One region of the Streptomyces sp. NPDC091371 genome, then DNA from elsewhere that is predicted to be linked to it. Evidence: riboswitches for the same ligand, from Rfam matches in the RefSeq annotation. Region 1 holds a riboswitch; the other holds the start of a gene.

Region 1 (16,641 bases):
GGGTCAGGGCGTCGTCGCGGCAGACGTAGAAGTCCTTGTAGGCGAGCTGCAAGCCGTACGAGGTCATGGCCAGCAGGATCGCCAGCGTCGCCGTGACCAGGCCGCTCACCGCCGCCGTGCGCTGGGGGCGGGCCGCCGGGCCGAGGGCCGCCAGGCCGCCCTGGCGCTGGGCCTCGGGCTGCGGCTGGTCCGCGGTGGCCGCGGGGGCCGGGCGGCCGCGCAGGGCGGTGATGCCCCAGTAGAGGGCCAGCGCGCCCAGCAGGAGGCCGACCGACGGGATGCCGAAGATCCCGAAGAAGAAGCCCCACATGCCCGCGAGGAGGGCGTAGCGCGCGCGCCGCTGGATCGGGTCCGTCGGGTCCCAGCGGGCCGGGCCGCCCGGGCCGCCCTGGCCGTCCGTGTTCCTCGGGTCCTCCCCGGACCCCGGCCCCTGCCCCGGTCCGCCGTTCGCGCCCGCGCGCGGCTGCCACGGCTGGTCGGGCCGGCCCTCCGGCGGAGCGGCGAACGGGTTGTCGTCGGCGGAGGGGGCGGAGGGGGTGGAGGAGTCGGGCTGGCGGCGGTCCGGCATCGGGTGCGTTTCTTCCCCTGTGTCATGGACGTCAGGGCGACGTCGAGGCGTGTACGCCAGACGCTACCGCCCGGCTGTCCCCCCGTCCCTCGGGGGCCGTCCGGTGTGCCGGTATCGTTGCAGGCGGTCGGTGGCTTCGTATGGTTCCCCGTATATCGGTACCCCGAAGTTTCGTATGACCACACAAAGACGAACACCGCAAATCCGCGAGAAAGGGCCTCCCATGGCCGCCTCCCGCCTGGTCGTGCTGGTCTCCGGTTCCGGCACCAACCTCCAGGCCCTGCTCGACGCCATCGACGCCCACCCCGGCGGATCCGAGGGCTTCGGTGCCGAAGTCGTCGCCGTGGGGGCCGACCGAGAGAACATCGCGGGCCTGGAGCGGGCCGAGAAGGCCGGGATCCCCACCTTCGTGTGCCCGGTCAAGGCCTACGGGAGCCGCGAGGAGTGGGACACCGCGCTCACCGCGGCGACCGACGCGTACACCCCGGACCTCGTCGTCTCCGCCGGGTTCATGAAGATCGTGGGCAAGGCGTTCCTCGACCGCTTCGGCGGCCGGTTCGTCAACACCCACCCCGCCCTCCTCCCCGCCTTCCCCGGTGCGCACGGCGTACGGGACGCGCTCGCCTACGGCGCGAAGGTCACCGGCTGCACGGTCCACTTCGTGGACAGCGGCGTGGACACCGGTCCGATCATCGCCCAAGGTGTGGTCGAGGTGCGGGACGAGGACGACGAAGCCGCTCTCCATGAGCGCATCAAGGAAGTCGAGCGCCAGCTGCTCGTCGACGTCGTGGGGCGCCTGGCCCGGCACGGCTACCGCATTGAGGGACGAAAGGTAACAATCCAGTGACCGCCGCAGACACCGCAGCGAGCAACGACCCGACCACGACCCAGCGGCCGATCCGGCGTGCGCTCGTCAGCGTCTACGACAAGACGGGGCTGGAAGAGCTGGCCCGCGGCCTGCACGAGGCGGGCGTCGCGCTCGTCTCCACGGGTTCCACCGCCTCGAAGATCGCCGCCGCCGGGGTGCCCGTCACCAAGGTCGAGGAGCTCACCGGCTTCCCCGAGTGCCTGGACGGCCGCGTCAAGACCCTGCACCCGCGCGTGCACGCCGGCATCCTCGCCGACCTGCGCCTGGAGGACCACCGCAACCAGCTCGCCGAGCTGGGCGTGGAGCCGTTCGACCTGGTGATCGTCAACCTCTACCCCTTCCTGGCCACCGTCCAGTCTGGTGCGAGCGACGACGAGTGCGTCGAGCAGATCGACATCGGCGGGCCCTCGATGGTCCGCGCCGCCGCCAAGAACCACCCGTCGGTCGCGGTCGTCACCAGCCCGGCCCGCTACGCCGACGTGATCGCGGCCGCCCAGGGCGGCGGCTTCGACCTCACCGCCCGCAAGCGGCTCGCGGCCGAGGCCTTCCAGCACACCGCCGCCTACGACGTGGCCGTGGCCTCCTGGTTCACGAACGCGTACGCGCCGGAAGAGGGCGCGGTCCTGCCCGAGTTCCTCGCGGGCGCCTGGGAGCGCAAGTCGACCCTCCGCTACGGCGAGAACCCGCACCAGGCGGCCGCCCTCTACACGGACGGTCAGCCGGGCGGGATCGCCAACGCCGAGCAGCTGCACGGCAAGGAGATGTCCTTCAACAACTACGTGGACACAGAGGCGGCCCGCCGGGCCGCCTACGACCACGAAGAGCCCTGCGTCGCGATCATCAAGCACGCCAACCCGTGCGGGATCGCCGTGGACGCGACGGACGTCGCCGCGGCCCACCGCAAGGCGCACGCCTGCGACCCGGTGTCGGCGTACGGCGGCGTCATCGCCGTCAACCGCCCGGTGACCGTCGAGCTCGCCGAGCAGGTCGCGGAGATCTTCACCGAGGTCATCGCCGCCCCCGCCTACGAGGACGGCGCGGTCGAGATCCTCGCCAAGAAGAAGAACATCCGCGTCCTGAAGGTGGACGGCACCCCGCACCAGCCGGGCGACCTGAAGCCGGTCTCCGGCGGCGTGCTGGTCCAGCAGTCGGACGTCTTCCAGGCGGACGGCGACGACCCGGCCAACTGGACCCTCGCCACCGGCGACGCCCTCTCCGCCGACGAGCTCGCCGAGCTCGCCTTCGCGTGGAAGGCCTGCCGGGCCGTCAAGTCCAACGCGATCCTCCTCGCCAAGGACGGCGCCTCGGTCGGCGTCGGCATGGGCCAGGTCAACCGCGTCGACTCGGCGAAGCTGGCCGTCGAGCGGGCGGGCGCCGAGCGCGCGCAGGGCTCGTACGCCGCCTCCGACGCCTTCTTCCCCTTCCCGGACGGGCTGGAGATCCTGACGGACGCGGGCATCAAGGCCGTCGTCCAGCCGGGCGGTTCGGTCCGTGACGAGCTCGTCGTCGAGGCCGCGAAGAAGGCCGGCGTGACGATGTACTTCACCGGGACCCGGCACTTCTTCCACTGAGGCAGGACCCGTGAGACGGCGAAGGCCGCGACCCGCACTGCGGGTCGCGGCCTTCGCCGTATGCCGGTGGAGCTACGCGGCTCAGTAGCGCGGGCGGTTGAACCAGGTGGTCGCGCTGGAGGTAACCATCGAGGCGAGGATGATGCCGCCGATGGCGAGGCCGATGATGCCGCCGAGGGCACCGCTGGAGGTGCCGTTGGTGAAGTTGCCCAACGCGCTCAGGATGAACAGCGCCGAGTACACGATCGTCGTGATCCGGATGCCACTGCCGCCCTTGGAGAACTTCGCGCCCAGGAAGATCGCCAACGCGGCGAAGGCGAACAGGATGATGACGATGACGAAGCCCAGCCCCGCCAGGACGCTGCCCGCGTCGCCCGCGCCGGCCGAGCTGGCGACGTCGCCGGCCGCGGCGAGCATGATGCCGAAGATGAGACCGATGGCGATCTGCAGGCCCGCCACGACGAACAGCAGGACGCGCGAGGTCTTCATCAGGCCGGGCATCTCCATCGGCATGCCCGCGTAGCCGCCGGGGCCGGCCGGGTAGCCCATGGGCGCCTGCTGCTGCGGGTAGGCGTAGCCGCCCTGCGGCGGGACGCCCTGCGGGGCCTGCTGGGGGTAGCCGTAGCCGGGCTGGCCGCCCTGCGGCTGCTGTCCGTACGGGTTGTTCGGGTCGCCGAAGCTCATTTTGGGGTGTTCCTCCGTGGAAGTGCGGGGACGCACGGCAAACGCACGGAGGAAATCTGCATCTTGCGGTCCGCCCCCCGGCACTGCCCGCGGCACTCTGTCATTGCATCGTCGTGGGACACGCAAGTACTTGTCCAGTTGGTTGCGATGACCGTCGTCACTTGTTGTGCAAGTGCAATGAACGGCGTGCACCGGCGAACGCCCCGCCCGGCGCCTTGACTGGAACCGGGGCCACTCCATCCGGGAGGATGGGTGCATGACCGCCCAGATTCTCGATGGCAAGGCCACCGCGGCCGCGATCAAGTCCGAACTGACCGCCCGCGTGGCGGCCCTGAAGGCCCGGGGCATCACCCCCGGCCTCGGCACCCTGCTCGTCGGCGACGATCCGGGCAGCCGCTGGTACGTCAACGGCAAGCACAAGGACTGCGCCGAGGTCGGCATCGCCTCCATCCAGCGCGAACTGCCCGCCACCGCCTCGCAAGAGGACATCGAAGCGGTCGTACGGGAACTCAACGACAATCCGGACTGCACGGGATACATCGTCCAACTCCCGCTCCCCAAGGGCATCGACACCAACCGGGTGCTCGAGCTGATGGATCCGCTCAAGGACGCCGACGGCCTGCACCCCATGTCGCTCGGCCGGCTGGTGCTGAACGAGCCGGGGCCGCTGCCCTGCACCCCGTACGGGATCGTCGAACTGCTGCGCCACCACGGCGTCGAGATCAACGGCGCGCACGTCGTCGTCCTCGGCCGCGGGATCACCGTCGGGCGGTCCATCGGGCTGCTGCTGACCCGCAAGTCCGAGAACGCCACCGTGACGCTCTGCCACACCGGTACGCGCGACCTGTCCGGGCTGCTGCGCCAGGCCGACATCGTCGTCGCGGCGGCCGGTGTCCCGCACCTGGTCAAGCCGGAGGACGTGAAGCCGGGCGCGGCCGTGCTCGACGTGGGCGTCAGCCGCGACGAGAACGGGAAGATCGTCGGCGACGTGCACCCGGGCGTCGCCGAGGTGGCGGCCTGGATCTCCCCGAACCCGGGCGGCGTCGGCCCCATGACCCGCGCCCAGCTGCTGGTCAACGTCGTCGAGGCGGCGGAACGGAGCACCAGTGCAGGCTGAGCCCGACGCGGAGGACGCGGCCGTGGCGCGGCCGCCCGGCTCCCGCCGCTTCCCGTCCGTCACCACGGACACCGCCCGCCCGGAGGGCAGCGGACGCGCCGTGCCCGGGGCCGTGTCCACACCCGTCCGCCAGTGGCCGATGCTCGCGGTGCTCACCGCCACCGCCGCCGGGCTGCTGGCCACGGCGTTCGGGCATCCGCGGGCCGGCTGCCTGGTGATCGGCGTGGCCCTGATCGCCGCCTCCGCGATGCGGCGCCTGCTGCCCTCGGTGGGGATGCTCGCGGTGCGCTCGCGCTTCACGGACATGGTCACGTACGGGCTGCTGGGCGTGGCGATCACGCTGCTCGCGCTGGTCATAGAGCCCAAGCCGCTGCTGGAGATCCCCTTCCTGGAGGACGCGGTCCGTTTCACCGTGCGCTGAGGTCCCACCCGGAGGGGTAGTCCGAACGGGTCGAAACGCAGGGCGGAAACCCCCTTTCCGCCTTCGAACCCCCCGGTTCGTGTGCCATGCACCACAGGGACCGGGGGATCGGGCCGCTCCAAGGTCGGATAGCCTGACCGCGGATGTCTCTTCACATCAAGATTCACTGGGGAGCGGCGTCCTCCAGCACATGGGGCGGGACGCCCCAACCGCCAGCTGTCTAACGGAGAAGGCCATGACCCGCACTCCCGTGAATGTCACCGTCACCGGCGCCGCCGGCCAGATCGGCTACGCGCTGCTCTTCCGCATCGCGTCCGGCCACCTGCTCGGCGCGGACGTGCCGGTCAAGCTCCGCCTCCTGGAGATCCCCCAGGGCATGAAGGCCGCCGAGGGCACCGCCATGGAGCTCGACGACTGCGCCTTCCCGCTGCTCGCCGGCATCGACATCTTCGACGACCCGAACAAGGGCTTCGAGGGCGCCAACGTCGCGCTGCTCGTGGGCGCCCGCCCGCGCACCAAGGGCATGGAGCGCGGTGACCTGCTCTCCGCCAACGGCGGCATCTTCAAGCCGCAGGGCGCCGCGATCAACGCGCACGCCGCGGACGACATCAAGGTCCTGGTCGTGGGCAACCCGGCCAACACCAACGCGCTCATCGCGCAGGCCGCCGCCCCGGACGTACCGGCCGAGCGCTTCACCGCGATGACCCGCCTGGACCACAACCGCGCGATCTCGCAGCTGGCCGCCAAGACCGGCGCCGCCGTCTCCGACATCAAGCGCCTCACCATCTGGGGCAACCACTCGGCGACCCAGTACCCGGACATCTTCCACGCGGAGATCGCCGGCAAGAACGCCGCCGAGGTCGTGGGCGACCAGGCCTGGCTCGCCGACGACTTCATCCCGACCGTCGCCAAGCGCGGCGCCGCGATCATCGAGGCCCGTGGCGCGTCCTCGGCCGCCTCGGCCGCCAACGCCGCCATCGACCACGTGCACACCTGGGTCAACGGCACGGCCGCGGGCGACTGGACCTCGATGGGCATCCCGTCGGACGGCTCCTACGGCGTCCCGGAGGGCATCATCTCCTCCTTCCCCGTCACCACCAAGGACGGCAAGTACGAGATCGTCCAGGGCCTGGACATCAACGAGTTCTCCCGTGCGCGCATCGACGCGTCCGTGGCGGAGCTCGTCGAGGAGCGCGACGCGGTGCGCGAGCTCGGCCTGATCTGATCTGATCCGTCCCCGAAAGCCCCGGCGCGTTCGCGCCGGGGCTTTCGGCGTGATCCCGCCTGTGCCGTGCGCGACCACGGCCCCTACCTTTTCCCCTCCGCACACCGACAAGGGGGAATCGGTGACAGGCACTGCGGACCACAAACCGCCCGTGGACCCCGCGCTGAGCGAAGCGGGCCGGCTGCTGTGCGCCGGCGCGTATCTCGACGCCGAGTACCGCGACCGGGTGATCCAGGAGCTCTACGTCCACGAGGAGCGCTTCGTCGCCCCCTCCTACGGCTTCGACGGGAGCCGCGTCCTCGCGCACGCGCTCCAGGCCCGCCGCGCCGAAGTGGCCTGGGCCTCGGCCGTGCTGGGGGTGTGGGGCCTCGGGCTGGTCCTGGCCCAGGTGCTCCTGGTCTTCCTGCTGCTCCCGATCGCCCTGCTGAGCGCCGCCGGGCGGATCAAACGGCGCCGGGCGAAGACGGGCCGCGGCGGCCGACGGCACGACGGTGCGCGCGAACCTGACGGCGGCCCTGGAGTCCTTCCGGCCCGAATGACCAGACCCCCCCCGGACGATCAGACCTTGTACATGCCCGGGGTGTAGTGGCCCGGCACCAGGCGGGTGGTGACGCCGATCCGGTTCCAGACGTTGATCGTCGCGATGACGGCGATCAGCTGGGCCAGCTCGCGCTCCTCGAAGTGCTTCGCGGCCTTCTCGTAGACCTCGTCCGGCACGAAGCCGTCCGTGAGGACGGTGACGGCCTCGGTGAGTTCGATCGCCGCGAGCTCCTTCTCGGTGTAGAAGTGCCGCGACTCCTCCCAGGCGGCCAGCAGCACGATGCGCTCGATGCTCTCGCCGGCCGCGACGGCGTCCTTGGTGTGCATGTCGAGGCAGAAGGCGCAGTGGTTGATCTGCGAGGCGCGGATCTTGACGAGTTCGACCAGGGCCGGGTCGAGGCCCTTGTTGGAGGCGATCTCCAGGGCCACGACGGCCTTGTAGACCTCGGGGGCGACCTTGGCCATCTGCAGGCGGGGAGTGTGCTCGTGTGCGTTCTGCGTATCCGTCATGTGTTCCACCCTAAGAGGCGGGCGGCCCAGGGATATGGTCCATATCCATGACGGATTCCTGGGCCACTTTCGGCGCCGACCTGCATCTGGACCTCTCCGCCGGGCGCGGCCTGCGGGCCGGGCTCACCGAGGCGCTGCGGGAGGCCGCGCGCAGCGGGCGGCTGGCGGCCGGGACCCGGCTGCCGTCCTCCCGGTCGCTCGCCGCCGACCTGGGCATCGCGCGCAACACCGTCGCGGAGGCGTACGCCGAGCTCGTCGCCGAGGGCTGGCTGACGGCCCGCCAGGGCTCCGGGACCAGGGTCGCCGAACGGGCCCGGCCGCGCCGCAGCGCGGCCGCCACCGCGGTCCGGGTACGGCGCCCCGCGCGCGGCCGGCCCGCGTACAACCTCCAGCCCGGCTCCCCCGACCTGAGCGCCTTCCCGCGCGCGGCCTGGCTCACGGCGGCCCGGCGGGCGCTGACCGACGCGCCGAACGAGGCCTTCGGGTACGCGCTCGATCCGCGCGGCCGGATCGAACTGCGCGAGGCCCTCGCCGGCTACCTGGCGCGGGCGCGCGGGGTGTACGCGGACCCGGAGCGGATCGTGCTGTGCGCCGGGTTCGTGCACGGGCTGACGCTGCTGGCGGGGATGCTGCGGGCGCGCCGGGTGCGGGAGGTGGCGGTGGAGGGGTACGGGCTCGACATCCACCGGGACCTGCTGGCGAAGGCGGGCCTGCGGACGCGCCCGCTCGGGGTGGACGAGGAGGGGGCCCGTACGGGGGAGTTGGGCGCGGGCGCCGGCGCGGTGCTGCTCACCCCGGCGCACCAGTTCCCGACGGGCGTCGCGCTGACCCCGGCCCGGCGGGCGGCCGCGGTCGACTGGGCCCGCACCACGGGCGGGCTGATCCTGGAGGACGACTACGACGGGGAGTTCCGCTACGACCGCCAGCCCGTGGGGGCGCTCCAGGGCCTGGACCCGGACCGGGTCGTGTACCTGGGCACCGCCAGCAAATCCCTCGCGCCCGGGCTGCGGATGGGGTGGATGGTGGTCCCGCCGGGGCTCGTCGAGGAGGTCCTGGCCGTCAAGGGCCTGACCGACTGGACCTCCAGCGCGCTGGACCAGCTCACCCTGGCGGAGTTCATCAGGTCGGGGGCGTACGACCGCCACGTGCGCGGCATGCGGCTGCGGTACCGGCGGCGGCGCGACGAACTGCTCGCGGCGGTGGCCGGCCGGGTCGGGGTGTCGGGGATCGCGGCGGGGCTGCACGCCGTGCTGGACCTCCCGGAGGGGGCGACGGAACGCTCGGTGATCCAGTCGGCGGCCTGGCAGGACCTCGCGCTGGGCGGCCTGTCCCGCCACCGCCACCCCGAGGCGGACCTCCCGCCGCGGGCGGCGGTGGTCGTGGGCTACGGGACGCCGTCGGACAGCGCGTGGACGCCGGCGCTGGCCGCCCTGTCCGCGGTGCTGCCGTAGGCCTTGTGGCGCGGGCTGCGGGTGGGGGTCTCCGTCTGCGGCGCCGCTGCCGGGGCTCTGCCCCGGACCCCCGCTCCTCAAACGCCGGAGGGGCTGGGGGTCCCGCGCGGCGGGGCTGGATTTGCGCAGCGAATCTCAGCCCCGCCGGCGTTTGAGGCGCGGGGGTCCGGGGGCGGAGCCCCCGGTTTCGGGAAGGGGCGGGGTGGGGGAAAGCTCCGCGCAGCGGTACCCGCCCCCGGGCCGGCTACGCACGGGACGGGGACGCCTCCGGGGGCTCCCCGAAGCGGGCCAGCGCGAGCGCCCCGGCCAGGGCCACCGCGAAGCCCGCCACCGCGAGCCACGTCAGGCCCTCGCGGGTGCGGTCGCCGAGCCACGCCACGCCCACCACCGCCGGGCCGATCGTCTCGCCCAGGACCATGCCGGCCGTCGCCGCCGTCACGGAACCCCGCTGCAGGGCCGAGGTGAGGAGGAGGAACGCCGCACCCCCGCCCAGCAGCAGCGCGTACAGGGCCGGGTTCAGCAACTCCCGCAGGGAGACGGAGTCGATGAGCCGCACCGCCACCTCCACCACCCCGAACCCGGTCCCCGAAGCCAGGCCGAGGACGAGCGCGCGCGGCCCGTCCGGGAGCCGGCCGGCCGCCGCACCCACCACCAGCACCAGCACCGCCACCCCCAGCAGCCCCAGCTTGAGGGCCAGGGAGCCCTCCTCGGTGCCCTCCTCCCCGGCGGCGAGCCCCAGCATCAGCAGCCCCGCGCACACCACCGCGACCGCGCCCCACTCCGTCCGCGACAGCCGCACCTTCAGCAGCCGCGAGGCGACCACCGCCGTCACGGCGAGGCTCGCCGCCAGCGCGGCGCCCACCGCGTAGATCGGGATGTGGCGCAGCGCGATGATCTGGAGGACGAACCCGGCCCCGTCCAGTCCGAGGCCGACGATGTACCGCCACTGGCGGGCCGCCCGCAGCAGCAGCGCGGGGTCCACCCCGGAGCCCGTCCCGGGTTCCGCGGCCCGGGCCGCCATCGCCTGCAGAACGGACGCCGTGCCGAAGCAGACCGCCGCACCCAGTGCGCAAATCATCCCAATGAGCACGAACTGACTCTAGGTCACAGATCTCACGACGGCCGGATTCCGTCCCCACGGGCCGCCGCTCTACCTCTGTTCTCGCCACTGGCCTACGGCGGTGGAGGGCTTTGTAGTGATATACGGCGAACGATAGCTTTGCCGTGTGAGTGTGGAACTTGTGTATGAGAAGCGACAGTTCGGGCATCGTGCCCGACTGGCGCTGACCTCTGCCCAGGCTCGGCTCATGGATGACCAGGCGCACGCGGCCCGCACCGTGTGGAACAGCCTGCATGACTGGTGGACGATGCTCCCCAAGGAGAAGCGTTCCCTGGCGGCAGCCGACACTGCGATACGCCAGGCGCGCAAAGAGATCGACTGGCTCGGCGCCCTCCCGGCGCAGGCGGCGCAGGCTGTACTGAAGACGTACTTCCAGGCGTGGAAGAACTGCTGGGAAGGTCGCGCCGACGCGCCTGACTTCAAGGCCCGGTTGCGGACGGTGATGTCCGTGGACATCCCGCAGGGCCGTCACCTGAACATCACCCGCGTCCACCGGCGCTGGGGCGTGGTCAACATCCCCAAGGTCGGCCGGGTTCGGTTCCGATGGACCAAGAACCTGCCCGTGGGTAAGCGCGCCAACGGTGAGAACAGGATCGCCGGGGCTCGGCTGGTCAAGGACGCACTCGGCCCTCCGGCTGGAGCAGCGGGCTGCGCACCGCAAGAGTTCCCGCAAGCGCGGGGAGAAGGCCTCCCGGCGGCTGCACCGCACCTACGACCAGATCCAGCAGCTTCGCGCGAGAGCCAAGCGCAGGCGCCAGGACTGGCAGCACCAGATCACCACCGATATCGCCGCGAAGTAGAGTGTGATCGTGGTGGAGAACCTGACCATCACGAACATGGTCAAGTCCGCCAGGGGAACCCTTGAGCGGCCGGGGAAGAACGTCGCGCAGAAATCCGGACTCAACCGCTCCATCAGCGGTGAGGCATGGGGTCGCACGGTCGAGCTGCTGACGTACAAGGCCGTCCGGCGCGGTGGCACCCTGCACAAGGTTCCCGCCCCGGCACCTCCCAGCGCTGCTCCGCGTGTGGTTTCATCACACCCGGCAGCCGGGAGTCCCAGGCTGTGTTCGTGTGCAAGAACCCCGACTGCGGCTGGTCCGGTAATGCCGACCACAACGCGGCCCGGAACGCCTTGCACCTGTACCGGATGGGCCTCGCGCTCGTCCCGGCTGCCGGGAGAGCACTTCAATCTGTCCCGCAGTACGCCGGGTCCCAGGGGGAGCACAACAAATGGACAGCAGCAACACCAACCAGCGCCGCATGCGCTCCGGCGCGGTCGCCCTCGGCGGCATGGGCCTGCTCGCGGCCACGCTCGTGGCCTGCGGCAGCAGCAACGAGCCGGACAAGCGCTGCGCGTCCCGCTCCACTCTGGAGCACCTGAACAACAAGGAGTGCAAGAGCGGCGGCCGCGGCTCCTACTACTACGGCGGCTACGTCACCGCGGGCAAGGTCAGCGGCGGCAGCTTCGACAAGTCCGCCGTCACCCGGGGCGGCATCGGCGGCCACAGCAGCTCCGGTTCCTCCGGCGGCTGAGCGACAGGGCGAGGAACACGGGACATGAAGCGGCACACCATCGAGCCCCGGCCCGACTGGCAGAAGACCGTCGAGGAACAGGGCCTGATCTACCCCCTGACCCGCTACCCCGACGACTCCCTGCGCCCCTACTGGGACGAGAGCGCGTACTACTCCTTCTCCCTCCCCGAGGTGGAGGCCCTGGAGAACGTCGTCGAGGAGCTGCACGCCATGTGCCTGGCCGCGGCCGCGCACATCGTCGACAACGACCGCTTCGCCGACCTCGGCATCACCGACCCCCGCCTCGCCGGGCTCGTCGCCGAGTCCTGGCGGCGGCGCGCCGAACAGCCCTCCCTCTACGGCCGCTTCGACCTGCGCTACGACGGCACCGGCAGCCCCGCCAAGCTGCTGGAGTACAACGCCGACACCCCGACCTCCCTCGTGGAGGCGGCGAGCCCGCAGTGGTTCTGGATGGAGGAGCGCTTCCCCGGCGCCGACCAGTGGAACTCCCTCCACGAGCGGCTCGTCGACGCCTGGCGCCGGCAGGCCGAACTGCTGCCGCCCGGCCCGCTGCACTTCGCGCACTCCGAGACCGACGAGCTCGGCGAGGACCTGATGACGGTCGCCTACCTCCAGGAGACCGCCGAACAGGCCGGCATCGACACGCACGCCCTGTCCGTCGAGCAGATCGGCTGGGACAGCCTCTCCGGCCGGTTCGTGGACGACAAGCTCCGCTTCATCCGCGGCTGTTTCAAGCTCTACCCGTGGGAGTGGCTGGCCACGGACGAGTTCGGCCCCATGGTCCTCGGCACGTACGACCTCGGCGGCGGCAGCGGCACCACCTGCTGGATCGAGCCGCTGTGGAAGATGCTGCTCTCCAACAAGGCCCTGCTCGCGGTCCTCTGGGAGCTCTTCCCGGAGCACCCGAACCTGCTGCCCGCCTACCTCGACGGCCCGCACGAGCTCGCAAGCACCACCGGTTACGTCGCGAAGCCGCTGCTGGGCCGCGAGGGCGCCGGCGTCACCCTCCACGAGGCCGGCGGCGAGGCGTTCGTACCGGACCCGGACGAGCGGTACTGCTTCCAGGGCCTGGCCCCGCTGCCTGACTTCGACGGCAACCGGGTGGTGCTCGGCGCGTGGGTCGTCGAGGACGAGGCGGCGGGGCTCGGCATCCGCGAATCGGCGGGGCCGGTCACGGACGAGTACGCCCGGTTCCTGCCCCACGTGATCCTGTAGCGGCGGCTACGCGGACAGCACCGACCTGAGCTGGTCCAGCCCCCAGTCCAGGTCCTCCTTGCTGATCACCAGCGGCGGGGCGATGCGGATCGTCGACCCGTGGGTGTCCTTCACCAGCACCCCCAGCTCCATCAGCTTCTCGGAGATGTCCCGGCCCGTCCCGAGCGCGGGGTCGATGTCGACGCCCGCCCACAGCCCGCGCCCGCGTACGGCGGTCACCGCGCCCCCGCCGACCAGCAGGTTCAGCTCCCGGTGCAGGTGGTCGCCGAGCTCGGCGGCGCGCTGCTGGTACTCGCCGGTGCGCAGCATCGCGATCACCTCCAGGGCCACGGCGCAGGCGAGCGGGTTCCCGCCGAAGGTGGACCCGTGTTCGCCGGGCTTGAACACCCCGAGCACGTCCCGGTCGCCGACGACGGCCGACACCGGCACCACGCCGCCGCCGAGCGCCTTGCCCAGGACGTAGAGGTCCGGGACGACCCCCTCGTGGTCGCACGCGAAGGTCTTCCCGGTCCGGCCGAGGCCCGACTGGATCTCGTCCGCCATGAACAGGACGTTCCGCTCGCGCGTGAGCTCCCGTACGCCCCGCAGGTATCCGGCGGGCGGCACCAGGACCCCCGCCTCGCCCTGGATCGGCTCCAGCAGCACGGCGACGGTGTTCTCGGTGACGGCGTGGGCGAGCGCGGTGAGGTCGCCGTACGGGACGATCTCGAAGCCCGGGGTGTACGGGCCGAAGTGGTCGCGGGCCTCGTGGTCCGTGGAGAAGGAGACGATGGTGGTGGTCCGGCCGTGGAAGTTGTCGGCGGCGACCACGATCTTGGCGTGCCCGTCCGGGACGCCCTTGACCTCGTAGCCCCACTTGCGGGCCGTCTTCACGGCCGTCTCCACGGCCTCCGCGCCCGTGTTCATGGGCAGCACCATGTCCTTGCCGCACAGCTCGGCGAGCTCGGTGCAGAACTCGGCGAACCGGTCGTGGTGGAAGGCGCGCGAAGTGAGAGTGACCCGCTCCAGCTGGGCGTGGGCGGCGTCGAGCAGCCGGCGGTGTCCGTGCCCGAAGTTGAGGGCCGAATAGCCGGCGAGCATGTCGAGGTAGCGGCGGCCCTCCACGTCGGTCATCCACGCGCCTTCCGCGGAGGCGACGACGACGGGCAGCGGGTGGTAGTTGTGCGCGCTGTGCGCGTCGGCGGAACGGATGGCATCAGCAGTTGTCGACACGGGGTCTCCGATCGTCCGTCAGGCCTGTGACGAGGGTGGCGTCACTTTCCATCCTCGCTCGTATACCGGACGGAGAAACCTTTCTCGTGGCGCGCCCGCTAAGGTGGGCGGTACGCACGGCGACTGGCGTACGGAGAACCAACTCCGGGGGAGTCGTGCGCGTACGACCGCACACAGGGCCGCTCGCCTGGGCCTCGCGGGGACGAGATACGAAATCGACCCCGGAGGAGCCGCCATGAGCGCGAACCACCGTCATCCCGCCCTTCTCGCGACCGACCCCGAACTGGCGTCCTTCGTCGCGGCGGAGGAGACCCTTCAGGCCGAGACGCTGCGCCTGATTCCCAGCGAGAACTACGTCTCCGCCGCCGTCCTCGAAGCCTCCGGCACCGTGCTGCAGAACAAGTACAGCGAGGGCTACCCGGGCCGCCGCTACTACGAGGGCCAGCAGAACATCGACCGCGTCGAGGCCCTGGCGATCGAGCGGGCCAAGGGCCTGTTCGGCGTGGACCACGCGAACGTGCAGCCGTACTCGGGCTCCCCGGCGAACCTCGCCGTCTACCTGGCCTTCGCGAAGCCCGGCGACACGGTGATGGGCATGGCCCTGCCGATGGGCGGGCACCTCACCCACGGCTGGGGCGTCTCGGCGACGGGCTCGTGGTTCCGGGGCGTCCAGTACGGCGTCCAGGCGGACACCGGCCTGATCGACTACGACGCGGTGCGCGAGCTGGCCCTCGCCGAGCGGCCGAAGATCATCTTCTGTGGCGGTACCGCCCTCCCGCGCACGATCGACTTCGCGGCCTTCGCGTCGATCGCCGAGGAGGCGGGCTCGATCCTGGTCGCGGACGTGGCGCACATCGCGGGCCTGATCGCGGGCGGCGCGCACCCGTCCCCGGCGGGGCACGTGGACGTCATCTCCACGACCACGCACAAGACCCTGCGGGGTCCGCGCGGCGCGATGCTGATGTGCCGGGAGGAGCACGCGAAGGCCATCGACAAGGCGGTCTTCCCGGGCCTGCAGGGCGGGCCGCACAACCAGACCACGGCCGGCATCGCGGTGGCGCTCCACGAGGCCGCGCAGCCGTCCTTCGTCTCGTACGCCCACGCGGTCGTCGCCAACGCGAAGGCGCTGGCGGCGGCCCTGCTGGAGCGGGGCTTCGACCTGGTCTCGGGCGGTACGGACAACCACCTGATCCTGCTGGACCTCACCTCGCGCGGGGTTCCGGGCAAGGTCGCGGCCAAGGCCCTGGACCGGGCGGGCATCGTGGTCAACTACAACACCGTCCCCTTCGACACGCGCAAGCCGTTCGACCCCTCGGGGATCCGGATCGGCACGCCGTCGCTGACCTCCCGGGGCCTGGGGGCCGAGCACATGCCGGTGGTCGCGGAGTGGATCTCCCGGGCCGTCGCGGCCGCGGCGAAGGGGGACGAGGCCGAGCTCGGGGCGATCAGGGCCGAGGTCACGGCCTTGATGGCCGACTTCCCGGCCCCGGGCCTCCCCCTGTCCTGACCCGCGGCGCCGTTGCCGGGGGCTCTGCCCCCGGACCCCCGCTCCTCAAACGCCGGAGGGGCTGGAATTGCCCTACGGGTAATCCAGCCGCACCTGGCGGACGACAGCAGCCAAATCCAGCCCCCGCGCAGCGGCTGGGCCCCGGCCCACTCGGCGGCGGCCGCTCGGTCGGGGTGAGATCCGGCCACCGCGCTACCGCCGGGTACCGGGACGGGCCCCGGCATCCGGCGGTGGCCGGCCGCCCCGCGGGCCTGCGGCCACGGAAGGTTCCGGCCAGCGGCGGGCCCGAGCCCGCCCCCGCACCTGAGAGAATGGGGCCATGGCTTCTGATCGTCCTCGCGCGCTCTCCGGCATCCAGCCCACCTCCGGTTCGTTCCACCTCGGGAACTACCTCGGAGCCATTCGCCAGTACGTCGCCCTGCAGGAGACGCACGACGCCTTCTACATGGTCGTCGACCTGCACGCGATCACCATGCCGCAGGATCCGAAGGACCTCCGCGCGAACACCCGGCTCTCCGCCGCCCAGCTCCTGGCCGCCGGCCTGGACCCCGAGCGCTGCACGCTCTTCGTCCAGAGCCACGTGCCCGAGCACGCGCAGCTCGGCTGGGTCATGAACTGCATCACCGGTTTCGGCGAGGCCAGCCGGATGACCCAGTTCAAGGACAAGTCCGCCAAGGGCGGGGTCAACAGCGCCAGCGTCGGCCTGTTCACGTACCCGATCCTCCAGGTCGCCGACATCCTGCTCTACCAGGCGAACGCCGTCCCCGTGGGCGAGGACCAGCGCCAGCACATCGAGCTGACCCGCGACCTCGCCGAGCGCTTCAACCAGCGCTTCGGCCAGACCTTCACCCTGCCCGCCGCGCACATCGTCAAGGAGGTCGCGAAGATCTACGACCTCCAGGACCCGGCGATCAAGATGTCGAAGTCCGCGTCGTCCCCCAAGGGCCTGATCAACCTCCTCGACGAGCCCAAGGCCACCGAGAAGAAGATCAAGAGCGCGGTCACCGACACCGACACCGTGATCCGCTTCGACACGGAGAACAAGCCCGGCGTCAGCAACCTGCTCACGATCCTCTCCACCCTGACGGGCGAGTCGATC
Region 2 (13,179 bases), on a different contig from region 1:
GGCGCCGGCAACCGGGCCACCGACAACGCGCTGGCCCGGCCCATCGCATCGGCACTCGTGAACCGCCTCACCCACGTGCACCTGACGGCCTCCGCGCAGGACTGGCTGGTCTGGGCCGGCGAGAACGGCATCCACCCCTGGATCACCGACTACCTCACCGACCGCCCCGACCACCTCTGGTCGCAGCCGCCCAAGACCGAGGAGCCGTTCTCCACCCCGCGGTCCTGGCACATGCTCTCCGACGCCCTGCACTCCTTCGGGCCCGGCCTCGACGAGCAGACGCTCAAGGTGATCGCCCACGGCACCCTCACCCCGGCGCACGCCGTCTCCTTCTGCGGCTACGCGAAGATCGTCCGCCACACCTTCGGCATCGAGGCGATCATGAAGGGCGACGCGTCCTGGCCGCGCGGCCTGGCCGACCGGGACCTGCTGTACTACCTGGCCGAGGCCTTCCGGGGACGCCTGCTCAAGGAGCTCCCGGCGCAGAAGGAACACGTCTCGCCCGCCATGCGGCAGTCCGCGTACCGCTTCAAGTCGCTGCTCGTGCAGCTCGCCGAGATCTCCGTCGAGGTCGCCCAGACCGTCATCGCCGATGACGCCGACGGCCTGCCCGTACTGCCCGGATGGTTCCTCATCGAGGCGGCCCGGGACATGCCCCGCCTCGTCGAGGCCCGCCGGTGAGCGCAGCCCGCTTCCGGGCCAAGGAAGCCGCCCGGCCGGACCCGGCCACCGAGGCCTACAACGCGGGGCGCCTCGTGGTGAAGCAGAACCCGGCCTTCGCCGCCCTGCCTGTCGAGTTCTGCCGCCGCAAGAACTGCCCGCTGTGCCCGGCCGCGGGCCTGGTGGCAGTGGATTCCAACGGCTGTGTCCACGCCCACCCCTCTCGCCGGGCCGAGCCCGCCGAGTGGGCCTGGGCGCTGGCCCACGGGCTCCTGCACCTGGGCTTCGGCCACGTCCCGGCCGCGGAGGACAAGGTCCGCGACCAGGCGGACCCCTACGACCTGGCCGCCCGCTGCGTCGTGGTGAACCGCTTCCTGCTGACCTTCCCCATGGGCCGGGCCCCGGACCACCTCCCCGCCGACTACCCGGGCGGTGACGAGGAGCAGCTTGCCGCCCGCTGGCGCCGCGACGGGATTCCACCCGCCTTCGAGGACTGCGGCACGGCGGGCCACGCGCCGGACCAGCTGCTGCTGACGTGGCACAAGTCGCCAAACGTCCAGCGGGCCCCCGACTGGCAGACCGCCTTCGCGCACGCCCTCACGCGCAGCGTCTCCGCCGCCATGGACGTGGCGGGCGGCCGCCGCGACCGGATCACCGGCGAACGCGTGGCGCAGCGCCCCTGGGACCGGGCCCTGAACTGGTTCGTCTCCTCCTACCCGCTGCTCGGCGGCCTGGCGGCAGGGCTGACCGTCGTCGCCGACGCCGAGCTGGCCCGCGCCCAGGACATCTCCATCGCCGCCGTCAGCGCCACCGCCGGGGAGATCTACATCAACCCGCTGCGCACCTTCGACGACGAGGAGTGGCGGTTCATCCTGGCGCACGAGATGCTGCACGCCGCCCTGCGCCACGGCGAGCGCCGCGGCGCCCGCGACCCGTACCTGCACAACGTCGCCGCGGACTACGTCGTCAACGGCTGGCTGGTGGAGATGCAGGTCGGCACCATGCCGGAGGGTCTGCTGCACGACCCGGAGCTCCAGGGGCTCTCGGTCGAGGAGGTGTACGACCGGATCACCGTCGACCTGCGCCGGATGCGGCGCCTCGCGACCCTGCGCGGCAAGGGCGCCGGGGACATCCTGGGCGAGCCGTTCGCGCACGGCGCGCGGCGCCCGTACACGGACCTCGACGAGTTCTACCGGCGCGGCCTGGTCCACGGCTTCGACCTGCACGTCCACGGGGAGCGCGGGCTGCTGCCCGCGGGGCTGATCCAGGAGATCCGGGCGCTGGCCCACCCGCCGGTGCCGTGGGACGCACGGCTGGCCCGCTGGTTCGACGAGTACGTGCCGAGGCCCGAGCCGGTACGGTCGTTCGCCCGTCCCGCGCGCCGCCAGGCGTCCACCCCGGACATCCCGCGCGCCGGCCGGTACTTCCCGCCCGAGGAGGTGGCCCGCTGCACCTTCGGGGTGGTGCTGGACACCTCGGGCTCGATGGACACCGCCCTGCTCGGCAAGGCACTGGGCGCCATCGCCTCGTACGCGCAGGCCCGGGACGTACCGGCCGCCCGGGTCGTGTTCTGCGACGCGGCGGCGTACGACGCGGGCTATCTGCCGCCCACCGAGATCGCCGGCCGGGTCAGGGTCCGCGGCCGCGGCGGCACCGTGCTGCAACCGGGCATCGACCTGCTCCAGCGGGCGGAGGACTTCCCGCCCGGGGCCCCGGTCCTGGTGATCACGGACGGCTGGTGCGACACCCTGCGGATCCGGCGCGAGCACGCCTTCCTGATCCCGCAGGGGTCCGCCCTGCCGTTCATGCCGCGGGGGCCGGTCTTCCGCCTGACCTGAGCGCCCGGACAACGGCGACGCCCCCGCCCCGCCTGCGATCGGCGGAGCGGGGGCGTCGTGTGCCGGGGGCCGGCTCAGTCGAGGTAGTCGCGCAGCACCTGCGAGCGCGACGGGTGGCGCAGCTTCGACATGGTCTTGGACTCGATCTGGCGGATGCGCTCACGGGTGACCCCGTACACGCGGCCGATCTCGTCCAGCGTCTTCGGCTGGCCGTCGTTGAGGCCGTAGCGCATGGAGACCACGCCCGCCTCGCGCTCCGAGAGCGTCCCCAGGATGGACTGGAGCTGCTCCTGGAGGAAGGTGAAGGACACCGCGTCGGCCGGCACGACCGCCTCGGAGTCCTCGATGAGGTCACCGAACTCGCTGTCGCCCTCCTCACCCAGGGGGGTGTGCAGGGAGATCGGCTCGCGGCCGTACTTCTGGACCTCGATGACCTTCTCGGGGGTCATGTCGAGTTCCTTGCCCAGCTCCTCCGGAGTGGGCTCGCGGCCGAGGTCCTGGAGCATCTGCCGCTGCACACGGGCGAGCTTGTTGATGATCTCGACCATGTGGACGGGGATGCGGATGGTGCGCGACTGGTCGGCCATGGCACGCGTGATCGCCTGGCGGATCCACCAGGTCGCGTACGTGGAGAACTTGAAGCCCTTGGTGTAGTCGAACTTCTCCACGGCGCGGATCAGGCCGACGTTGCCTTCCTGGATCAGGTCCAGGAAGAGCATGCCGCGGCCGGTGTAGCGCTTGGCGAGGGAGACCACGAGGCGGAGGTTGGCCTCGAGGAGGTGGTTCTTGGCGCGGCGGCCGTCCTCGACGAGGATCTCCAGCTCGCGCTTGAACGCGGGCTTGTGGTCCTCCTCCTCTTCGAGCTTGTACTCGGAGAACAGGCCCGCCTCGATGCGCTTGGCGAGCTCGACCTCCTGCTCGGCGTTGAGGAGCGGCACCTTGCCGATGAGCTTGAGGTAGTCCTTGACCGGGTCGGCGGTGGCGCCGGCGACCATGACCGTCTGCGCCGGGGCGTCGTCCTCGTCGTCGTCGGACAGCACGAAGCCCTGCCCGGCGCCGGCCTTCGGGGTCTCCTCCTCGGCCTCGTCGACGAGGTCCTCGGCAGCCCAGTCCTCGCCCTCGACGGCCGGGTTCTCGCCCTCGTCGGCGTCCTTGGCGGTGGTCTTCTTCGCGGCGGCCGTCTTCTTGACCGCGGTCTTCTTCGCGGCGGCCTTCTTGACCGTGCGCTTCTTCGGCTCGGCGGCGACCGTGTCGGACGTCACCTCGTCGTCGGCGGCGGCAGCGGCCGGCGAAGCGGATATCGCCGTGGCCGTGGCCGGGGTGCTGGTGGCGGCCGTCTTGCGCGCGCCGATGGGGCGCGGCGGGGTGGCGGCCTTCTTGGCGACCGTGCGGGCCGGGGCGGCGGCCGCCTTGCGGGGCTTCTTGGCGGCGGCCTTCGTGGCGGGAGCGGCGCTGACGTGGAGGGCGACACCCTCCTCGTCCAGGACCTGGTTCAGGCTGCGCAGGACCCGCTTCCACTGGTCCACCGGGATGCGGCCGGCCTCGAAGGCCTGGCGCACGTCGTCACCGTTGATGTGACCCTGCTCGCGGCCGCGCTCGACGAGCGCGACGAGGGCCTCCGATTCGGCGATCTCCGGAGGGAACGTACGGGACGGGCTGAGCGACACAAGAAGCCTCTCGTTGCGAGCAAATAAGGGATCGGCGGGACATCATCGCGCGAACTTGGGAAACAGACCCGAGGGGGTCTGTATTCCGGGCCGCGCGAGGACACCTGTCGGTTCATCGCACGCTCGAGTCGATTCGTTACGCGCTGAATTGAGTGACCTGCGCCACGCTGTGGGCGGGCAACCTGTCCGGCGTGAAACCGTCCACCCCCCTCATCGGTCCGTTTTGCGGGCTTCGATGAGGAAACGAGCGGTATGTGCCACGAACGGGCCTTCGCGCTCGATCCGTTCGTGGAGCTCGCGCAGCCGGTCCCGGTACTGCCCGACCGTGAAGCCGGGCACCATCCAGATCACCTTCCGGAGAAAGTAGATCACGGCTCCGATGTCGTGGAACTCCGTACGGAGCCGTTCGGAGCGCAGGTCGACGACTTCGAGGCCGGCCTTCGTGGCGTCGGCCACGGCGTCGTCGGGGTGCCGGCCACGCCGGACCTCCTCCGGCTGGCGGCCCAGGAAGTACTCGACGAGCTCGAAGACGCTCGCCGGACCGACCTGCTGGGACAGGTAGGTGCCGCCGGGGGTCAGCACCCGCGCGATCTCGTCCCACCAGATCGTCACCGGATGCCGGCTGGCCACGAGCTCGAAGGCCTCGTCGCCGAACGGCAGCGGCGGCTCGTCGGAGTCCGCGACCACGACCGCGCCCAGCGGGTGCAGCAGCCGGGTCGCCTTGTCGATGTTGGGCGGCCAGGACTCGGTGGCCGCCGTCAGCGGGGGCAGCGGGCCGGCCCCGGCGAGGACCTCACCGCCGCCCGTCTGGATGTCCAGGGCGGACCGGACGCGGGCCAGGCGCTCGCGGAGCAGCCCCTGGTAGCCCCAGGAGGGGCGCTGCTCGGTGGCCCGGCCGTCGAGCCACGAGAAGTCCCAGCCGTCCACGGAGACGGACTCGGCCTCCGCCACAAGATGGTCGAAAGTGCGCGTCATATGTCGATCGTCGCAGGTCGGGCACCGGTGAACCAGCGGATATGTCGACTACAGTGGACGCGGGCCGTGACTGGCGTTCGGGTGGATCACCACCGGGGAGCGGCCCGGCGTACTCCGGTGCGTCGACTGCCGCGCGCCTGGGCGAACCGCGAACCGCGACCGCGTACCGCAGCGACGTTCAGGAGACCCCGTGACGACTGCCCAGACTGCCACCGCCACTGCCACCGCCTCTGCCCGGCTGATGGACGGCACCGCCCTCGCCCGCAGCATCTCGGAGCAGACCGCCGCCTACGCGGCGAAGATCACCGAGCGCACCGGCACCGCGCCCTGCCTCGCGACCGTGCTGGTCGGCGAGGACCCCGCCTCCGTGACCTACGTCCGGATGAAGCAGAACCGCTGCGCCAAGGCCGGGATCACCTCCCGCCACGTGGAGCTGCCGGCCGAGACCACCACCGAGGAGCTGGTCGCCGCCCTCACCGCGCTCTCCGAGGACCCGGAGATCAGCGGCATCCTGCTCCAGCACCCCGTCCCGCACCACATCGACGAGCGCGCCGCCTTCGAGGCCATCGCCCCCGGCAAGGACGTCGACGGGGTCACCATGCACTCCTTCGCCGCCATGGGCTTCGGGCTGCCGGGCTTCGTCTCCTGCACCCCCGGCGGCATCATGCGCCTGCTCGCCGCCTACGACGTGGACCTCACCGGGAAGCACGCCGTGGTCGTCGGCCGCAGCGCGATCCTGGGCAAGCCGGCCGGGATGCTGCTGCTGGAGCAGAACGCGACCGTCACGTACTGCCACTCCCGCACCCAGGACCTCCCCTCGATCGTGCGGCAGGCGGACGTGCTGGTCGCCGCCGTCGGCAAGGCCGAGTTCATCCGGGGCGAGGACATCAAGCCGGGCGCCGTGGTCCTCGACGCGGGCTACAACGAGGGCAACGTCGGCGACGTCCACTTCGAGTCGGCCGCCGCCCGCGCCTCGCTGATCACCCCGGTCCCCGGCGGCGTCGGCCCGATGACCATCGCCGTGCTGCTGGAGCAGACCGTCCAGGCGGCCGCCGCCCAGGCCGGGCTGGACCTCGCGGACCTCTGACCCCCGCCGCACCGCTGCGCGTACGACGGACGCCCCCGGGCCCTTCGGTCCGGGGGCGTCCCGTTTCCCCCGGCAGGGGCCGAAAGGCCGATCCGTGTCCGGTAGAGCCGAGGCTCCACTGGACATGTGAACGGATCGATGGACATGCAGCAGCAGGAGCCCGCCGCACACACACCCGGGGCCTGCGGCCCCGGACCGAGCGCGAACGGGCGGCACCATCGAGGGCTCGCCACCCTCGTCCTGGCTGTGGGAGCGGTTCAGCGTCGCAGATGAGCTTAGGTCTTCCTGCGCGGGCCGTTCAGTTTCAGGTCTGCCCGGAAGGCGGCGTGTACTGCGCAGGGTTTGGACGCCTGCTGTGGGCCGCGTGCCGCGCCGCTCGTTGCGGCTCGGGTGCTCATCGTGTGCGGTGCCTGCCGCCTGTGCCGCCGCTGGGTGCGGCGATTCGGTGACTGGGGCAGCCGCCCCGCCGGACGCTCTCCGCCCGGTATGGACCCGGACGGGGCGGGGACCCCGCGTCGCTTCCTGGGCACGGGGCGGATTCTCATGGGTCGGCCTCCATGCGGCGGACCGTTCTGCCCCGTACAACGAGGGCACAGCCACCAGGACACGGCCGAAGTTGTGATCAACGGATCGGAGGAGCACCCCGCTCGTCGGCTACCTCGGCGAGGAGGTCGACTGGCACCTCGGCTTCGGCGCCGCCGCCGTCGGCATGGCCCTCGGCCTGGTCCAGTACGTGCTGGGCGGCCGCAGGCTCTCCCGGCAGCTGCGCGAGGAGCCGGTGGTCCGGCTGACCCCCGCCGAGCGGACCAGGGTGCGGCGCACGTCCTCGTACGGCCTGGTCTTCACGGCCGTGCTGATCGCGCTGATGGCCGCCGGGCACGCGCTCGACATCGACAGCATCACCTCCCTGCTCACGGTCCTCGCGGTCGTGGGTCACGAAGGTGGAGAAGACCCGGCTGCGGGCCGACGTGTGGCTCTTCCTGGCCGCGACGCTGTTCTGGCTGGTCTACGACCAGATGGGCAACGAGCTCAACCTGTTCGCCGCCCAGAAGACCGACCTGAGCCTGCTGGGGTGGCACGTCCCGGCCAGCTGGACCCAGTCCCTGCCCGCCCTGTTCGTGATCGTCCTCGCGCCGGTGTTCGCGACCCGGTGGGCCTCTCGGTCACCACGAAGCTGGCCCCGCGCGCCTTCACCAGTCAGATGATGGGCGTCTGGTTCCTCGCCGCCGCGACCGGCGACGCCATCGGCGCGCAGCTGCCGCGGCTGGACGCGGTGATCGGCCAGAGCCTGAACTTCCTGTGGCAGGGCGCGCTGGTGATCGCGGCGGGCGCGGTGATGGCCTTCTTCACCCGCCGGCTGAGGCTCCTCACCGGTGAGGCTCCGGCACCGGCGGCGTGAGGCCGGCGACGGCCCGCTCGGCGGGGGTCAGCGGGGGGCCCTGGAGGGCGCCCCGGTCCGAGGCGCGCAGGACGTGCCAGGCGACCGGGAGACTCAGCCAGTGGGTGGGCGCGCTGCTCATGGTGACCACCTTGAACAGCGCCGCAGTGAGGGCCTCGTCGGTGGTGGCGCCCAGCATCAGCCGGTTCACGTACCGGTCCAGCAGGCCGGACCCGGTCCTCGGCTCCATCCCGGTCGCCGTGGCCCCCGGGTACTGGATGTCCTGCGTGATGGCGAGCTCCCAGGCGGTGTTCACCTGGGGGGCGATGGCCCGCTGTGCCTCCCGGCCGAAGCCGGGGTGGCCGAGCCCCTTGTCCCGGAGCAGGGAGCGTACGGCCAGCATCCCCTGGGCGGCGACGGTCATGCCCTGCCCGTACAGCGGGTTGAAGGTGGCGACCGAGTCCCCGACGGCGAAGAACCCGTCGGGCAGGTCGGCCTTCTCGAAGTAGAGCCGGCGGTTCGCGGTGCCCTGAGTGAGGGCGACGTCCGTCAAGGGCTTCCTGCCCTCCAGGAGTTCGCCGACGATCGGGTCCCGGACGCCCTTGGCGAACGGGATGAACGCCTCGGGGTCGCCGGTGGGCTGGCCGCCGCGGGTGCCGGAGAGGGTGGCCTGCCACCGGCCGTCCTCGATGGGCACGACGGTGGCCGTCTGCCCGGGGACGGGCATCCGGGGGTCGGACTGCACGTTGACGATGGGGAAGCCCGACTCGTGGGCCCCGGCCGGAGCTTCGAAGATCCTGGTGGCGTAGACGAGACCGGAGTCGACCTCGGCCTGGCGGAGCTCGGCGACGCCCAGGGCACGCAGCCAGGCCTGGGCGCGCGAGCCGCGTCCGCTGGCGTCGACCACGAGGTCGGCGCTCAGCAGCAGGCCCTCCTCCTGCGGGGTGTCCACGCGGACGCCGGTGACGCGGGCCGCCGTGCCCTCCAGCGCCCGGACCCGGCTGCGCTCCAGCGTGGTGACCGCCTTCAGGCGGGTCACGCGGGCGCGCACCACCGAGTCCAGGAGGTCGCGGCTGCAGGAGATGTTGAACTGCTTCTCCGTCACCCGCGGGATCCAGCCCTGGTAGGACATGGTGACCAGGTCGGTGGGGAGGCTGCGGCGCAGGGCGCCCGCGCGCGTCCAGTCGTCCGTGATGCCGGGCAGGATCTCCTCGATGGCCCGGGCGCCGCCCGACCACAGCAGGTGGGTGTGCCTGCCCTGCGGCAGTCCGCGCCGCGGCGCCGGGCCCTCGGGCAGGGGGTCCGCGTCGATGACGGTGACCTTGGCGTGCTCGGCGAGGACGGCGGCCGCGAGCAGGCCGGCCAGGCTGCCGCCGATGACGACGGCGTGGCGGGACGGGGAAGACTGGGTCATCGTGTCGTGCTCTCTGTCGGGGCCGTGCGTGTGGCCTGCGGCGCGAGGTGGTCGGCCGGGAGGAAGCCGGCGCAGACCCCGGACTGGTGGCTCAGCCGCTCCGTCGCGGGCGTGCCGGCCGGTTTCCGGCCACGCTGCTCCGACAACTCCTCCACGCGCCGATTCTCCATATGTCGACAAAACGTTCGAGTGGGCTGGCTGTGCGAAGCGTATCCGGCCGTACTCCGCCGAACCAGCGGTACCCCGGGGCTTCCTCCCGTCCGCCGCGAAAAGGCGGGCATGACCCCGGAGGTAATCGACCCCGCCGACGGGGCGCGGCAAGGTTGAGCCATCGGGTTCCGGGGCCGCGCACTCGGAACCGGAACCCGGTGCCCCCACCCCGCCGTTCGACCTCGATGGAGGCTGATTCCCCATGTCCGCGACCCTGCTCGGCACCCTCGCCCGCACCACCGAGCCGCAGACCGCGCTGCGGCGCTTCCTCGCCCTCGACGCCGTGGTCACCACCGGCAACGGACTGGCGTACGCCGCCTTCTCCGCCCCGCTGGGACGGCTGCTCGGCGTCGGCCAGAGCCTGCTGCTGGAGCTGGGCCTCTTCCTGGCGGTGTTCGGCGCCGGGGTCGGCTGGCTCGCCTCGCGCCGCCGGCCGCCCGTATTCCCCGTGAAGTTCGTCATCGAGGCGAACTACGCCTGGGCCGCGCTCAGCCTGGTGTCCCTGCTGGTCTGGTTCACGCCCACCACCGCCGGCCTGCTCTGGATCCCGATGCAGGCCGTCACCGTGGCCTCGTTCGCCCTGTTCCAGCAGCTCGCCCTGCGCTCAGTCGCCGAGTGAGCGCAGGTACTTCACCGTCGCCGGGTCGGCCGGGAGCATCGTCTCGATGGCCAGCTCGGCGACGGTCACGTCCATGGGCGTGTTGAAGGTCGCGATCGACGACACGAAGGACAGCAGGTGCCCGTCGTGCTCGATCACCAGCGGCAGCGCGATGTACGGCACCGGCTCCGCAGGTTCGCCGTCGCCCGGGCGCTCCGTGACCGGATAGGCCGACACCTCCTCGTACAGCGCGCGCAGCGGCTCCGAGCGGGCCAGCGCGATCTGCCGCTCCATCTGGGCCAGCAGGTGCCCGCGCCACTCCTTCAGGTTGTGGATGCGCGGGGCGAGGCCCTCGGGGTGCAGCGTGATCCGCATGGCGTTCAGCGGAGGAGCCAGCAGGTGCTCCGGCAGCCCGTCCATCAGCATCAGGATGCCCCGGTTGGCGGCGACGACGTTGTACGTGGCGTCCACGACCAGGGCCGGATAGGGCTCGTAACCGGTCAGCAGCCGCTGCATGCCCTCCCGGAGCGTCTCCATCGACGGGTCGTCCAGGGCCGTCTGCGCATAGCGCGGGGCGTACCCCGCCGCCAGCAGCAGGGCGTTGCGCTCCCGCACCGGTACGTCGAGGCGGTCGGCGAGCCGCAGCACCATCTCCTCGCTCGGCCTGGACCGCCCGGTCTCGATGAAGCTGATGTGCCGGGACGAGGAGTCGGCGCGGCCCGCCAGCTCGAGCTGGCTGATCCCGCGCCGCTCCCGCCATGCGCGGAGCAGGGCGCCGACCGTGGGTGTCGTGGTGGTCATGCTCACGACGGTAGCGGAGGGATCCGGCCCAAGTCCGCCCGGATCAGCCCACGTCGAAGACGTTCCGCAGGCCGAGACGGTAGCGCCACAGGTCGTGCCGCTTGGCCGACTCGACCTCCGGCGCCCGGTACAGCGGCCGGACCGCGCACCGCGCGCTCGGGGAACCGTCCCGGTCGAGGAGGGAGTTGACGGCGGCCCGGGCCGAGGCGTTGGCGCCCTCCATCGTCGCCAGGTCGATGTCCACCGCCACGTAGTCCCCGCTGAGGAAGAAGTTCGGCACGCGGGTGCCGGCGCTGGGCCTGTTGTGGAACGTGCCGACCGGGTGGATGAGCAGCTCGTCCTGGTTGGTGGGGTTCGGGGTGCCGAGCCCGTCCACACCGGGGTCCAGGAACCAGGAGTGCAGCTTGGAGTCGCTGAGGAGGGTCTTCCCGGTGTCGTTGAGGGAGGCCTTGAGCTGCGCCCACACCTCGCGCGCCACCTCCTCGCGGGTGCACTGCTTGGCCGTCTTCCCGTACAGGATCCCGGGCTTGTCCCACTCCGAGATGTCCACCGACAGGCAGTCGACCGCGACCCCGTCGCCGTAGTCGGCGGGGAAGTCCCGCGCGGGCCAGTGCTCCGCCTGCTGGATCGCCGTCAACGACCAGGGCGAGTCGATGCAGTTGAGGTGCCCGTGGACCAGCGGGGCGCGTTCGGTGAGGTAGAACTGGATGCCCGTCATCCAGTCCGTCTCCAGCTTGTCGCAGCGCGCGAGCATCGGGTCGGCGGCCCGCAGCTCCGCGCTCCAGGTGCGGCGGGCGTGCTCGACGGGCATCGCGCTGACGTAGTGGTCGGCGGTGACGGTCTGCCGGGCGCCGTCCGGTCCCTCGACGGCGACCCCGCCCACCCGGCCGTTGCCGTACCGCACTTCGCGCACGGTCCAGCCGATCCTGAACTCGACGCCGAGGGAGCGCAGATGGGCCTCCCAGGGGTCGATCCAGGCCTCGTTGGTCGGCAGGTTGAGGATCCGGTCCGGCGGGCCGTCCGCGCCGCGCCCCAGCAGGTTGAAGACGAACGCCTCGCCGAGGGTGCCGACGGTGCGGGTGGAGGCCTCCTCGGCCTTGGTCGCCACGATGTTGCGGGTCACGCCGACGGCGAGGATGCGCTGGTACTCGCTCGACATCTGCTCCGCGCGCACGAAGTCCCACCAGGGGGTCCGCTCCCAGATGTCGTTGCGCCGCTCGTCGCAGCTGGTGAGGAAGACGAGCGCGCGGTCGACGAAGTACGCCGTCTCGTGCAGCGGGAGCCGGACCAGCGACTGCAGGATGCCCGTGAGCGCCCGGCGCAGCTCGTCGGGCGTCAGCTGGGCGGGGGAGTGCTCGGGCCACGGGATGGGGGCGCGCAGGTCCTCGCGCCCGGCCGCCCGGGCGAACATCATCTCGCGCGGGGCGACGAGGTTGTCCCACACACCGTTGGCGTTCCCGCGGAAGGGGATCCGCCGCATGGTGTCGGGCAGGTTGTGGTAGATCCCGGGGATGAAGCGGAAGCCGTGCTCGGCGGGCAGCGGCCGGCGGCCGCCGCGGGCGCTGCCCGGCACGTCCATGCTGCGGGCCTTGCCGCCGAGCGCCCGCCGCTCGTACACGGTGACGGCGTAGCCCCGCTCCGCCAGCTCGTGCGCCGCGGTCAGTCCGGCCACGCCGCCGCCGAGCACGGCGACGCGGCGGCCGTTCGGCGGGGCGGGCGCCGCCGTCGCGGCGGCCGCCGCCGGAGCCGCCGTCACGGCGGTGGACAGGGCGCCCGCGGTGGCCGCGGCTCCCGCGCCCGCGATGAACGTACGCCTGGAACTGCCTGTGCCGGTCATGTCTATGCCGCCCCTTCGGTCCTGGTGCGCTTCTTTGTTACCGCTGGTAACAGTCACGTCCGGCGCAGGAGCATATGGGGGGCGGGGTGGGCGCGGAAGGCGCAGAAGTACCCGAGCGCACTATGGCGCGAAAGGGTTGTTCCGGTGCGCGCTGTGGGAACCTTGACTACACGTCACGGGGAAAAGGAGCCGGTGCATGCCGAGTGAGCCGCTGTCGCAGAAGGAGATCGAGGACCGGTTGCGGGAACTCCCCGGCTGGGCCTTCGAAGACGACCACATCCTCCGCACCTACCGGCTGGACACGCACTTCGCGGCGAGCGCCCTCGTCGCCCACATCGCCTCGGTGCAGCAGGAGTTGAACCACCACTCCGATCTGACCCTCGGCTACAACACGGTCCGGCTCTCCGTGAACAGCCACGACGCGGGCGGGAGGGTGACGGAGTCCGACTTCGCCCTCGCCGAGCGCGTCGAAGCCCTCGCCCCGGTCCACGGCGCGAGCTGATGACCACGCACATACCGGATGTGAAACCCCTGCTCGACTACGACGCCGAGGCCGAGGCCTACGACGCCACCCGCGGCGGCGCCCCGCGCGCCGAGGCCGCCGCCGCGGCCGTCCTCGGCCTGCTCCCCGCGCATGCGCGCACCCTGCTCGACCTCGGCTGCGGCACCGGCATCGTCACCGCCCGGCTGACCCGCCCCGGACTGCGCGTCCTG

What was found. Region 1 has a riboswitch for ZMP and ZTP ahead of glyA (serine hydroxymethyltransferase). Riboswitches for the same ligand answer to the same signal wherever they lie in the genome.
Region 2: it holds a riboswitch for ZMP and ZTP, as region 1 does, so the genes downstream of both, AB0O21_RS15450 (bifunctional 5,10-methylenetetrahydrofolate dehydrogenase/5,10-methenyltetrahydrofolate cyclohydrolase) here and glyA (serine hydroxymethyltransferase) in region 1, are expected to answer to the same signal.

The regions. Positions count from the first base shown of each region.
Region 1 covers NZ_JBFBFP010000017.1:67,446-84,086, forward strand. Annotated here, with positions in the region: gene AB0O21_RS20095 (hypothetical protein) at 1-568, opposite strand, end outside; gene purN (phosphoribosylglycinamide formyltransferase) at 792-1,415, shown strand; gene purH (bifunctional phosphoribosylaminoimidazolecarboxamide formyltransferase/IMP cyclohydrolase) at 1,412-3,007, shown strand; gene AB0O21_RS20110 (hypothetical protein) at 3,089-3,691, opposite strand; gene AB0O21_RS20115 (bifunctional methylenetetrahydrofolate dehydrogenase/methenyltetrahydrofolate cyclohydrolase) at 3,948-4,808, shown strand; gene AB0O21_RS20120 (DUF3017 domain-containing protein) at 4,798-5,229, shown strand; gene AB0O21_RS20125 (malate dehydrogenase) at 5,465-6,454, shown strand; partial or broken gene AB0O21_RS20130 (hypothetical protein) at 6,576-6,884, shown strand; gene AB0O21_RS20135 (carboxymuconolactone decarboxylase family protein) at 7,013-7,504, opposite strand; gene AB0O21_RS20140 (PLP-dependent aminotransferase family protein) at 7,552-8,955, shown strand; gene AB0O21_RS20145 (hypothetical protein) at 9,200-10,033, opposite strand; partial or broken gene AB0O21_RS20150 (transposase) at 10,263-11,261, shown strand; gene AB0O21_RS20155 (hypothetical protein) at 11,306-11,608, shown strand; gene AB0O21_RS20160 (glutathionylspermidine synthase family protein) at 11,633-12,823, shown strand; gene rocD (ornithine--oxo-acid transaminase) at 12,830-14,035, opposite strand; ZMP/ZTP riboswitch at 14,145-14,235, shown strand; gene glyA (serine hydroxymethyltransferase) at 14,271-15,542, shown strand; gene trpS (tryptophan--tRNA ligase) at 15,862-16,641, shown strand, end outside.
Region 2 covers NZ_JBFBFP010000011.1:121,448-134,626, forward strand. Annotated here, with positions in the region: gene AB0O21_RS15430 (MoxR family ATPase) at 1-681, shown strand, start outside; gene AB0O21_RS15435 (hypothetical protein) at 678-2,498, shown strand; gene AB0O21_RS15440 (RNA polymerase sigma factor) at 2,573-4,165, opposite strand; gene AB0O21_RS15445 (methyltransferase domain-containing protein) at 4,376-5,140, opposite strand; ZMP/ZTP riboswitch at 5,197-5,290, shown strand; gene AB0O21_RS15450 (bifunctional 5,10-methylenetetrahydrofolate dehydrogenase/5,10-methenyltetrahydrofolate cyclohydrolase) at 5,382-6,227, shown strand; gene AB0O21_RS15455 (hypothetical protein) at 6,882-7,142, opposite strand; gene AB0O21_RS15460 (hypothetical protein) at 7,169-7,432, shown strand; gene AB0O21_RS15465 (hypothetical protein) at 7,429-7,626, shown strand; gene AB0O21_RS15470 (FAD-dependent oxidoreductase) at 7,595-9,019, opposite strand; gene AB0O21_RS15475 (hypothetical protein) at 9,432-9,848, shown strand; gene AB0O21_RS15480 (helix-turn-helix transcriptional regulator) at 9,834-10,628, opposite strand; gene AB0O21_RS15485 (FAD-dependent oxidoreductase) at 10,672-12,465, opposite strand; gene AB0O21_RS15490 (4a-hydroxytetrahydrobiopterin dehydratase) at 12,662-12,967, shown strand; gene AB0O21_RS15495 (class I SAM-dependent methyltransferase) at 12,997-13,179, shown strand, end outside.